Regions from separate parts of the Shewanella sp. Isolate8 genome, predicted to be linked through region 2. Evidence: predicted binding sites of a transcription regulator. Region 2 holds the regulator's gene; each other region holds the start of a gene.

Region 1 (2,204 bases), 1.4 Mb from region 2:
GTGGGTAAAACGGATGTTGAGCGGCTTGCCGTCATCGGCCTTAAACAGCTGATGGTCGGCGCCGTAGGTCAGGGCGCGATGACGATTATCGGCCCATTCGCCCAGCTTGCCGTCCAGATGGATAGGGCCGGTTAACGGGTAGGCGTAGAGATCCCGCCCCTTCTTGACCTGTGACAGAAAACTCGCCTGCTTGTCGAACAGCTTAGGGCGTTCATGCAGGGCGGTGGCTAGCGCCTGGGTCGTGCCTTCTAGGGTCTTCTCCTGGCCGTGGCGCAGGTATTTTTCCATCTCCCACACATATTGGTAGCCAAGCCAGGGCAGGCAGAGCAGGAAGAGAGAGAGTATGGCGACCTTAGTGCGCAGGCCGATGGGCAGATTAAACATGCTTAGTCTTGGGTATCCCAGCGGTAGCCCATGCCGTAGACGGTATCGATGCAATCGAACTCTGGGTCTTGGCTGATAAATTTCTTGCGGATCCGCTTCACGTGGGAGGTGATGGTACTGTCATCCACATAGATCTTGGCATCTTGCATCAATGCCTGGCGGCTACGCACGTGGCCGGGGCGCTTGGCCAGGGCGTGCACCATCCAAAATTCGGTGACCGTCAGCTCGATAGGCTGCTGCTTCCAGTAGACCTGGATGCGGTTGACATCTATGGTCAGGTTACCGTGCTCTATCATGCCATCTTGCGGGTTGGCACCATTTTGGATGTCCGAGCGCCTAAATAGTGCGGCCAGGCGAGCGATCAGATGGGGGAAGCTGACGTCTTTGCTCAGGTAGTCATCGGCGCCCAGTCTCAGGCCGCAGACGGTGTCGAAGTCACTGTCTCTAGCGGTCAAAAAGATGATAGGCAAAGTATTCGACATGGCCCTGAGCGACTGGCACAGGGTAAAGCCACCGTCTATCTCATCTTCCAGGCCGATATCGATGATTGCTAAATCGGGCAGACGAGTGTTGAAGGCCTCCATGGCGCTGGGGCGATTGGCGTACGCCTGCACAAAGTAGCCTTGCTGTTGCAGCACCTCTTTGTAGTTTTCGCGGATAGCCGCCTCATCTTCAACTATTGCAATACGCTTCATGATCCATCCATTACAGCTTAGTGTTTCTGGAGTGTGACTATACAGCAAAATATCTGGGAGAAAAGTGGCCCGGGACAAATGCCATTTTCTTGCCACATTTGGTCTGCGCATCGTCATTTTTGCACCCCTGACTTGCCATTTCACTCAGGTTTAATGACCTCATCGACAGGAACCACAAGGTTCTGATTAAACCCATCCATGTCAACTTGAGGATTTTCCCATGAAGAAGCAGATCATCGCCGCATTAATCAGTGTTTCATTATTTGGCAGCTCAATGGCTTTCGCTGCCCCCGCAACTCAAGCGACGCAAACGACAAACAGCAGCTCGACAGATGAAGAGGCGCTTATCGGTGTTGGCTCAGGCATAGTGCTGGGCGCCGTGGTAGCCGGCCCTGTGGGCGCGATTATCGGCGCCTTTACCGGTGGCATGATAGGCAAGACGGTGGCCAACGACAGCGAGATCAAGCAGCAGCAGGCCGCATTGGCCGAGAAGGAGAGTCGCCTGATGGCGCTCAAGCAGCAAAACGAGGCGCTGCTGACGGTGCAGCAGGAGTATCAAGAGGCCAAGGTAGAACTGGCTCAGCTCAGACAACATCAGGGCACTCGCCTGGAAGAGCTGGCCCTAGGCCTCAACGTGCAGTTTAAGACAGGCTCTTCTACCGTCGAGCCTCACTTTAAGGGGCAGCTGGATGAGGTGGCCGATGCCATGGCAATCTCGCCCCAGCTCAAGCTGGATTTGACAGGTTACGCCGATAGACGCGGCGACAGCAGCTACAACCAGGCGTTGTCTGAGCAGCGCGTCGCCGAGGTAAGAAGTTACCTGGTATCTAAAGGCGTGGATGAGGCCAGGCTCGATGCCAAGGCCTATGGTGCCAGCGCACCGGTTAAGGATGAGCAGAGCTTCGAAAATGATTTCTTCGATCGCCGCGTGACCATCAAGTTGCTGCCTGGCGATACCGCCCTGGCTTCAAACTAGATTTTGCACCATGAAGCAACGCGTAAAAGGAGAAATAAGATGTTGCCACGCCCGTATTTCAGGATGAACCAGACCGACCTTTGCCCCCCGAGGGGGGCGTTTTTTTCTTGCCAGCGTCTGGTACTTGCCGCCTTGGTGTTAAGTGTTAC
Region 2 (2,204 bases):
CATTGCCTATACCTGTGCTGCCCATTTTCTCTCGAGCCAGAAGGCTTTCAAAAATTTCTTGAGAGGAGAGGGTAGGGTACTGGACAGCGGCTAAGTCGCTGATAAGCTCCAGTACCTTTTTCTTACTGCCCGGAGTGGCGCAGGTGGTGCACTCCGGCCGCAGGATGGTACTCAGTTCCATCGTTAATGTTTAGTAAGCTTCTCTTTGTGTTTAATGACCTGACGATCGAGTTTGTCAATCAGGGAGTCTATCGCGGCATACATGTCCGCATGTTCGGATGTTGCGAACACTTCTCCGCCGCGGAGATGTAACTTTGCCTCAACCTTCTGTTGCAACTTTTCGACATTTAATACAACGTGCACATTATTGATCTGATCGAAATGACGTTCAAGCTTTGTGAATTTCTCTTCGATGTAGCTTCGTAGAGATTGGGTGATCTCGATATGGTGCCCAGTCAGGTTTATTTGCATAAAGATAGTCCTCCAGTTTCCAGGTTTGTTTTATAAGCTCTTGCGCTGATTCGACGGCGGTATCAGCATCGCTTCACGATACTTGGCAATGGTGCGTCTAGCTACCTTGATACCCTGTTCGGCCAAGAGTTGAGCCATCTTACTGTCGCTCAATGGCTTTTTCTGGTTTTCCGCAGCAACCAGCTTCTTGATGAAGGCGCGTATTGCTGTTGAAGAGCACTCTCCGCCATCGTCGGTACCGACGTGACTGGAGAAGAAGTATTTGAGTTCGAAGATCCCTCTCGGGGTATGCATATATTTTTGTGTGGTCACACGTGAGATGGTGGACTCGTGCATCTCCACCGCCTCGGCAATGTCGTTCAGTACCATGGGCTTCATCGCCTCTTCGCCAAATTCGAAGAAGCCTTGTTGGAAGTCGACGATACAGTTGGTCACCTTGAGAAGGGTCTCGTTGCGGCTCTCCAGGCTCTTGAGGAACCATTTGGCTTCCTGCAGGTGACCGCGAATAAACTGGCCATCCGCCTGGCTCTTGGTGCTGCGCGCCATGGCGGCATACTGCTGATTGACGTTGATCTTGGGCATGCTGTCGGGATTGAGCTCGACCACCCAGCGTCCCTTCTTCTTGGTGACGGTCACATCCGGGATTACATATTCGTCGCGGCTGGCGGTGATGGCGAGGCCGGGACGAGGGTTGAGAGTCTGGATCAGGGCGATGGCATCCCTTAGGTCATCTTCTTTGAGCTTGGTCTTGCGCATCAACAGACGGAAGTCGCGGCCGGCGATGAGATCCAGATGTTCCTTGATCAGCATGCGGGCGTTGGCGATGTGCGGCGTGTCGTCGCTGTATTGGGCGAGCTGAATCGTCAGGCATTCGCTGAGATCCCTTGCCGCCACGCCTATGGGATCGAAGTGTTGTACCCGCTTGAGTACCGCCTCGACCTCGTCGAGTTCGATCTCAGGATCGCCCATGGCTTCGAGAATATCTTCACAGGTCTGGGTCAGGTAACCACGCTCGTCGATGGCATCTATGATGGCGGTGGCGATGGCCAGGTCGTTATCGGAAAAGGGGGTCAGGTTCTTCTGCCACTCAAGGTGTTCGTAAAGACCTTCGCTGGTTTCTCCCTGAAAAGGCATGTCGTCGTCACGCATGGCGCCCGAGCTGGAGTTGGGCGAGGCGGTATAGACCTCGTCCCAGGTGGTATCGACCGGCAGCTCGTCTGGCATGGAGTCCTGGGTCAGGGCGTCAGAGGTCTCGACACCTGAATTATCCTGGCTCGAATCCAGCTCTATCTTGTCGTCGTACTTGGTGTCGAAGTTGTCGCTGACGGCATCGTCTTGCAGCTCGACGTTGGCGCTCTCCTGCTCTTCGTCCAACTCCAGTAGCGGGTTAGATTCTAATGCCTGCTGGATCTCCTGCTGCAACTCTAATGACGATAACTGCAACAGACGAATGGCCTGTTGTAGCTGGGGCGTCATGGTGAGATGCTGACCCATTTTGAGCTGAAGTGACGCTTTCATCGTACTGCTATTCCCTTGTTTCTAATTATAAAATGAGAAAGCTCTGGCTATATGTGCCGGACAAATATATCGAATAGTCGCTAAGGCCACAATCTAAGATAGGTTTTTCTGTGTGGCCCCGTTATAAGATTAACTATAGCTTGAATTGTTCACCTAAGTACACTGCTCGTACTTGCTGGTTGTCTAAGATTTCGGCGGGTGTGCCCTCGGCGATC
Region 3 (2,204 bases), 870 kb from region 2:
CAGGTCGATCTTGCAGGCGCCGCGGGCACCTATGGTCGTGATACTACGGGTGACGGTGTGGCCGACTCGTCCGGCACGGCGGTTAATTCCAGCGGCTGGAAGGGCTCAGTGCTGTCGTTCAACGACACAGGTGCCTATATAGGTAGTGATCCTGCGGTGATCACCACAGAGACGCTCGGGGTCAGTGGCGCCAACGTGTTAGGCCCTGGTACAGACGGCAGCCAAACGCTAACCCTCAACTTCAACAGCCCGACCCAGTACGCTTCACCGTTCGAGGTGACCGAGCTGAGTCAGGACGGTACTACCGTTGGTCGTCTGACTAACGTGGAAGTGGGCGCCGATGGTTTGATCAACGCCAGCTACAGCAATGGCTCAACCGTGCCGCTGGCCCGTGTCGCCCTGGCGCGCTTCTCAAACGAGCAGGGACTGACTCAGGTGGGTAATACCGCTTGGAAGGAGAGCCTGGATTCTGGTCCGGCACTGGCGGGTGAGGCCAACAGCGGTACCTTCGGTAGCATTCGTTCCTCGGCGCTTGAGCAGTCAAACGTGGATCTGACCACAGAGCTGGTGGACCTTATCTCGGCTCAGCGTAACTTCCAGGCTAACTCGCGTACGCTGGAGGTTAACAATACCCTGCAGCAGACGGTACTGCAGATCCGTTAATCCCTTAGTGAAATGTGTTGCCCAAGCGGCAACACATTTCCGCTTCACTTGCCGCTTAGCCTTTCCTCCCTTCGCTTCATTTCTATCTGCTTGATTTAAGCAGTCTAACCAAATCCATTGCTTGGCATGATGTTTGCTTTGTTCTGTTATTAGACAGTTTTAGTTGAAACATTGACGGAGCAGCAAGTGGATAAATTACTCTATGTCGCCATGAGTGGCGCCAAGCAGAATATGCATTCGCTGGCAGTGCGTGCCAACAACCTTGCCAACGCCAATACCGACGGCTTCAAGTCGGATCTTGAGCAGGCCAGATCCATGCAGGCCTTTGGCGAAGGCTTGCCGACAAGGGTGTTTTCCATGACAGAGAACCCGTCGGCCAACTTTGCCGCCGGCCCCATCAAGACCACGGGCCGGGATCTCGATATCGCGGTGAAGGGCGATGGTTGGATAGCCGTGCAGGCCGTCGATGGTAGCGAAGCCTACACCCGCTCTGGCAGCCTGAGTTTCGATACCTCGGGTCTGCTGCGAAACGATAGAGGCAACCCCATTATGGGAGATGCCGGCCCCATCGTACTACCGCTTCCTATCGAGAAGGTCGAGATTGCCCAAGATGGCACCATCTCGGTCAGACCGCTTGGCTCCACCGCCGAGGTGATCGAGGAAGTTGGCCGCATCAAGTTAGTCAACCCTGGCAATCAAAACCTGATGCGCGGCGAGGATGGCCTGTTCCGTCAAATGTCTGGCGTGAATGCCGCGGCCGACCCCAATGTTGCGGTGGAGAGTGGGGCTATTGAGGGCAGCAATGTCAATGCCGTCGACGAGATGGTCTCTTTAATCGATCTGCAGCGTCAGTTTGAGATGCAGGTCAAGATGATGAAAACCGCCGAAGAGATGGATCAAGCCTCTTCGTCATTAATGCGCATTAGTTAGGAGATAGATTATGCATCCGGCGTTATGGATTAGTAAGACTGGCTTAGATGCCCAGCAAACAGATATCTCGGTGATCTCCAACAATGTGGCGAACGCGAGCACAGTTGGATACAAGAAGAGCCGAGCCGTCTTCGAAGACCTGCTCTATCAAACCGTCAACCAGGCGGGGGGGATCAGCGCCTCTAACACTAAGCTACCCAACGGCCTGAACATAGGTGCGGGTACCAAGGTGGTGGCGACTCAGAAGATGTTCACCCAGGGCAATATGCTGACCACAGATAACTCACTGGATCTGATGATCGAAGGTCCGGGTTTCTTCGAGGTGCAGCTGCCCGACGGCACCACAGCCTATACCCGCAACGGTCAATTTACCTTGGACGATACCGGGCAGATAGTGACCCCGGGTTCGGGTTATGTGCTGCAGCCAGCCATCACCATCCCTGATGATGCCACTAGCATTACCGTCTCTGCAGAAGGTGAAGTGTCGGTAAAGACCCCTGGTGCTGCGGAAAACCAGGTGGTTGGCCAGCTGAGCATGTCAGACTTTATCAATCCGAGCGGCCTGGACCCTATGGGGCAGAACCTCTATCTGGAAACCGGTGCCAGCGGCA
Region 4 (2,204 bases), on a different contig from region 2:
TTCTCCGCTCAATTTTTCCATCCCAAATACTGGCTCATCTGGTTAGGTGTCGGCTTGATGCGCCTGACCCAGCTGCTGCCGCTCAGGGCCCAGATGAAGCTGGGGCGAGGCATAGGCCGCTTAGCCATGGCAATCGCCGGCAGCCGCGTCAACACAGCCAAACGCAACATCGAACTCTGCTTTCCCGAGATGAGCCCGGCCGAGCAACAGGCCTTGTTGACCCAAAACTTTGAAGAGACTGGCAAGGCTATCTTCGACATCGCCAACGCCTGGTGGTGGAGCGATGAACGCATTCAGCGCCACATGACGATTAAAGGCCAGGAAAATGTGGAACAGACACTGGCGGCGGGTCAGGGGGTTATCCTCTTTGCGGTGCACTGCCTGCCACTGGAGATGGGCGCTCGTATCTTCGGCCAGTTTCAGCCGGGCATAGGCGTCTACCGTCCCCACAATAATCCGCTGATGGAATACCTTCAGGTCAAGGGACGCCTGCGCTCCAACAAGGGACTGGTGCCTAAACGGGATCTCAGGCAGATGGTGCGCAGCCTGCGCAACCCAGATGTGATCTGGTATACCGCGGACCAGGATTTTGGCCGTTCAAGCGCCGTCTTTATCCCCTTCTTCGCCGTACAGGAAGCCGCAACCATCACGGGTGCCACCACCCTGGCCAAACTGGGCAAGGCCAAGGTACTGCCATTCATTGTGGTGCGTAACCAGGATGACAAGGGATACACCATAGAGATCCAGCCACCGCTGGAGGATTTCCCTGGGGAGAACGAGCTCGAAGATGCCAAGCGGGGTAACCGCATCATAGAAGAGATCATCGAACGAAGCCCGGCGCAGTATATGTGGCTGCATAGACGCTTCAAGACGCGCCCCAATAAGGATGACCCGTCGCTCTATCGCTAGAGGCCTGTAGACTTTCATCTCGCCACTGAAGGCTCAATCCCTAACGGGAAACGCCAGATAAAGCCAGCCATTGAGGCTGGCTTTTTTGTCACCAAGCATCACCCCACCGAGCCAACAAGTATCAAATCGACACAGACAAAACACACACTGTCTTTTTGACACACGGTGTCATTTTTACACTTTAACAGGGCTGTCATTATGACAACTTAATAAGACACCAACACAAGGTTAATCATTAATAATCAACTACTTAAAAAATTGGCACACTAGATGCTATTACAGGGTACTCCACACCTACAATATATTGCGCTGAGAGGCTCTATGAACAAACAACGGCTAACGGCGATAGCACTCTTGATAGTACTTATCGCTTCATTCTCTGTCCTGCTAAGCATAGGCAGTGACATCTATCGCGAAAAACCTCCGATTCCCACTGCCTTTACCGATGTTCAGGGTCAGCCCCTGTTCACTCAAAATGATATCGAACGCGGCCAACTGGTTTGGCGTTCTATGGGCGGACACCAGCTAGGCTCTATCTGGGGTCACGGCTCCTACGTTGCCCCAGACTGGACCGCAGACTGGCTACACCGTGAGGCTCAGGCCTGGTTAGATATCACCGCCAAGGCGCAATATGGCAGAAGCTTTAACGAACTGGACTCTATCAAGAAAGCCGGGCTCGAACAGTCTCTGCGTGACGATCTTCGCCACAACAGCCTGACCACCTCGGCCAATGGTGAGATTCACATCAGCCTGTCTGACACCCGCGTCAAGGCGATTGAAGAGGTTTCGGATCACTATCTGTCTCTCTTCGGTGACGATCCTAAGCTGGCTACTCTGCGTGAACAATACGCGATGAAAGAAGGCACTGTACCCGACCTAGAGCGTCGTCAACAGCTAAACGCCTTCCTATTCTGGGGTGCCTGGGCCGCCATCACCGAACGTGAAGGTCAAGAGTACACCTACACAAACAATTGGCCATTCGACCCTCAGCTGGGTAACACCCCAACCTCTGACAACATCGTCTGGTCTATCCTGAGTATCGTGACCCTGATCGCAGGTGTCGGCGCTCTGGTTTGGCATCATGCGGCTGGCAAGCATGAAGAGCTGCCAACACCCGCCAAGGAAGATCCCCTGTTCCTCAAGAAGCCAACGGCCTCACAGAAAGCCGTGGGTAAATACTTCGTTACTGCGGTCGGTCTCTTCCTGCTACAGGTCCTCCTGGGGGGCATAACGGCTCACTACGCGGTAGAAGGCCAAAACTTCTACGGTATTCCGTTATCCGAGATCCTGCCTTA

Evidence for each region. Region 2 encodes sigma-54, which starts transcription at its own class of promoters, with help from an activator protein. Its sites were predicted from a motif close to GTTGGCACGNNNNTNGNNT; they were not measured.
Region 1: the regulator sigma-54 is predicted to act here: its motif matches at 1,158-1,176, upstream of pdsR (proteobacterial dedicated sortase system response regulator).
Region 3: the regulator sigma-54 is predicted to act here: its motif matches at 784-802, upstream of flgF (flagellar basal-body rod protein FlgF).
Region 4: the regulator sigma-54 is predicted to act here: its motif matches at 1,167-1,185, upstream of L1D43_RS13930 (nitric-oxide reductase large subunit).

What each region holds. Positions count from the first base shown of each region.
Region 1 is NZ_JAKEVI010000001.1:1,477,368-1,479,571, forward strand. It holds gene pdsS (proteobacterial dedicated sortase system histidine kinase) at 1-384, opposite strand, end outside; gene pdsR (proteobacterial dedicated sortase system response regulator) at 387-1,079, opposite strand; gene pdsO (sortase-associated OmpA-like protein PdsO) at 1,300-2,055, shown strand; gene L1D43_RS06570 (marine proteobacterial sortase target protein) at 2,095-2,204, shown strand, end outside.
Region 2 is NZ_JAKEVI010000001.1:78,065-80,268, forward strand. It holds gene ptsN (PTS IIA-like nitrogen regulatory protein PtsN) at 1-181, opposite strand, end outside; gene hpf (ribosome hibernation promoting factor) at 184-471, opposite strand; gene L1D43_RS00355 (RNA polymerase factor sigma-54) at 502-1,989, opposite strand; gene lptB (LPS export ABC transporter ATP-binding protein) at 2,123-2,204, opposite strand, start outside.
Region 3 is NZ_JAKEVI010000001.1:947,890-950,093, forward strand. It holds gene flgE (flagellar hook protein FlgE) at 1-663, shown strand, start outside; gene flgF (flagellar basal-body rod protein FlgF) at 850-1,593, shown strand; gene flgG (flagellar basal-body rod protein FlgG) at 1,604-2,204, shown strand, end outside.
Region 4 is NZ_JAKEVI010000003.1:327,246-329,449, forward strand. It holds gene L1D43_RS13925 (LpxL/LpxP family Kdo(2)-lipid IV(A) lauroyl/palmitoleoyl acyltransferase) at 1-909, shown strand, start outside; gene L1D43_RS13930 (nitric-oxide reductase large subunit) at 1,231-2,204, shown strand, end outside.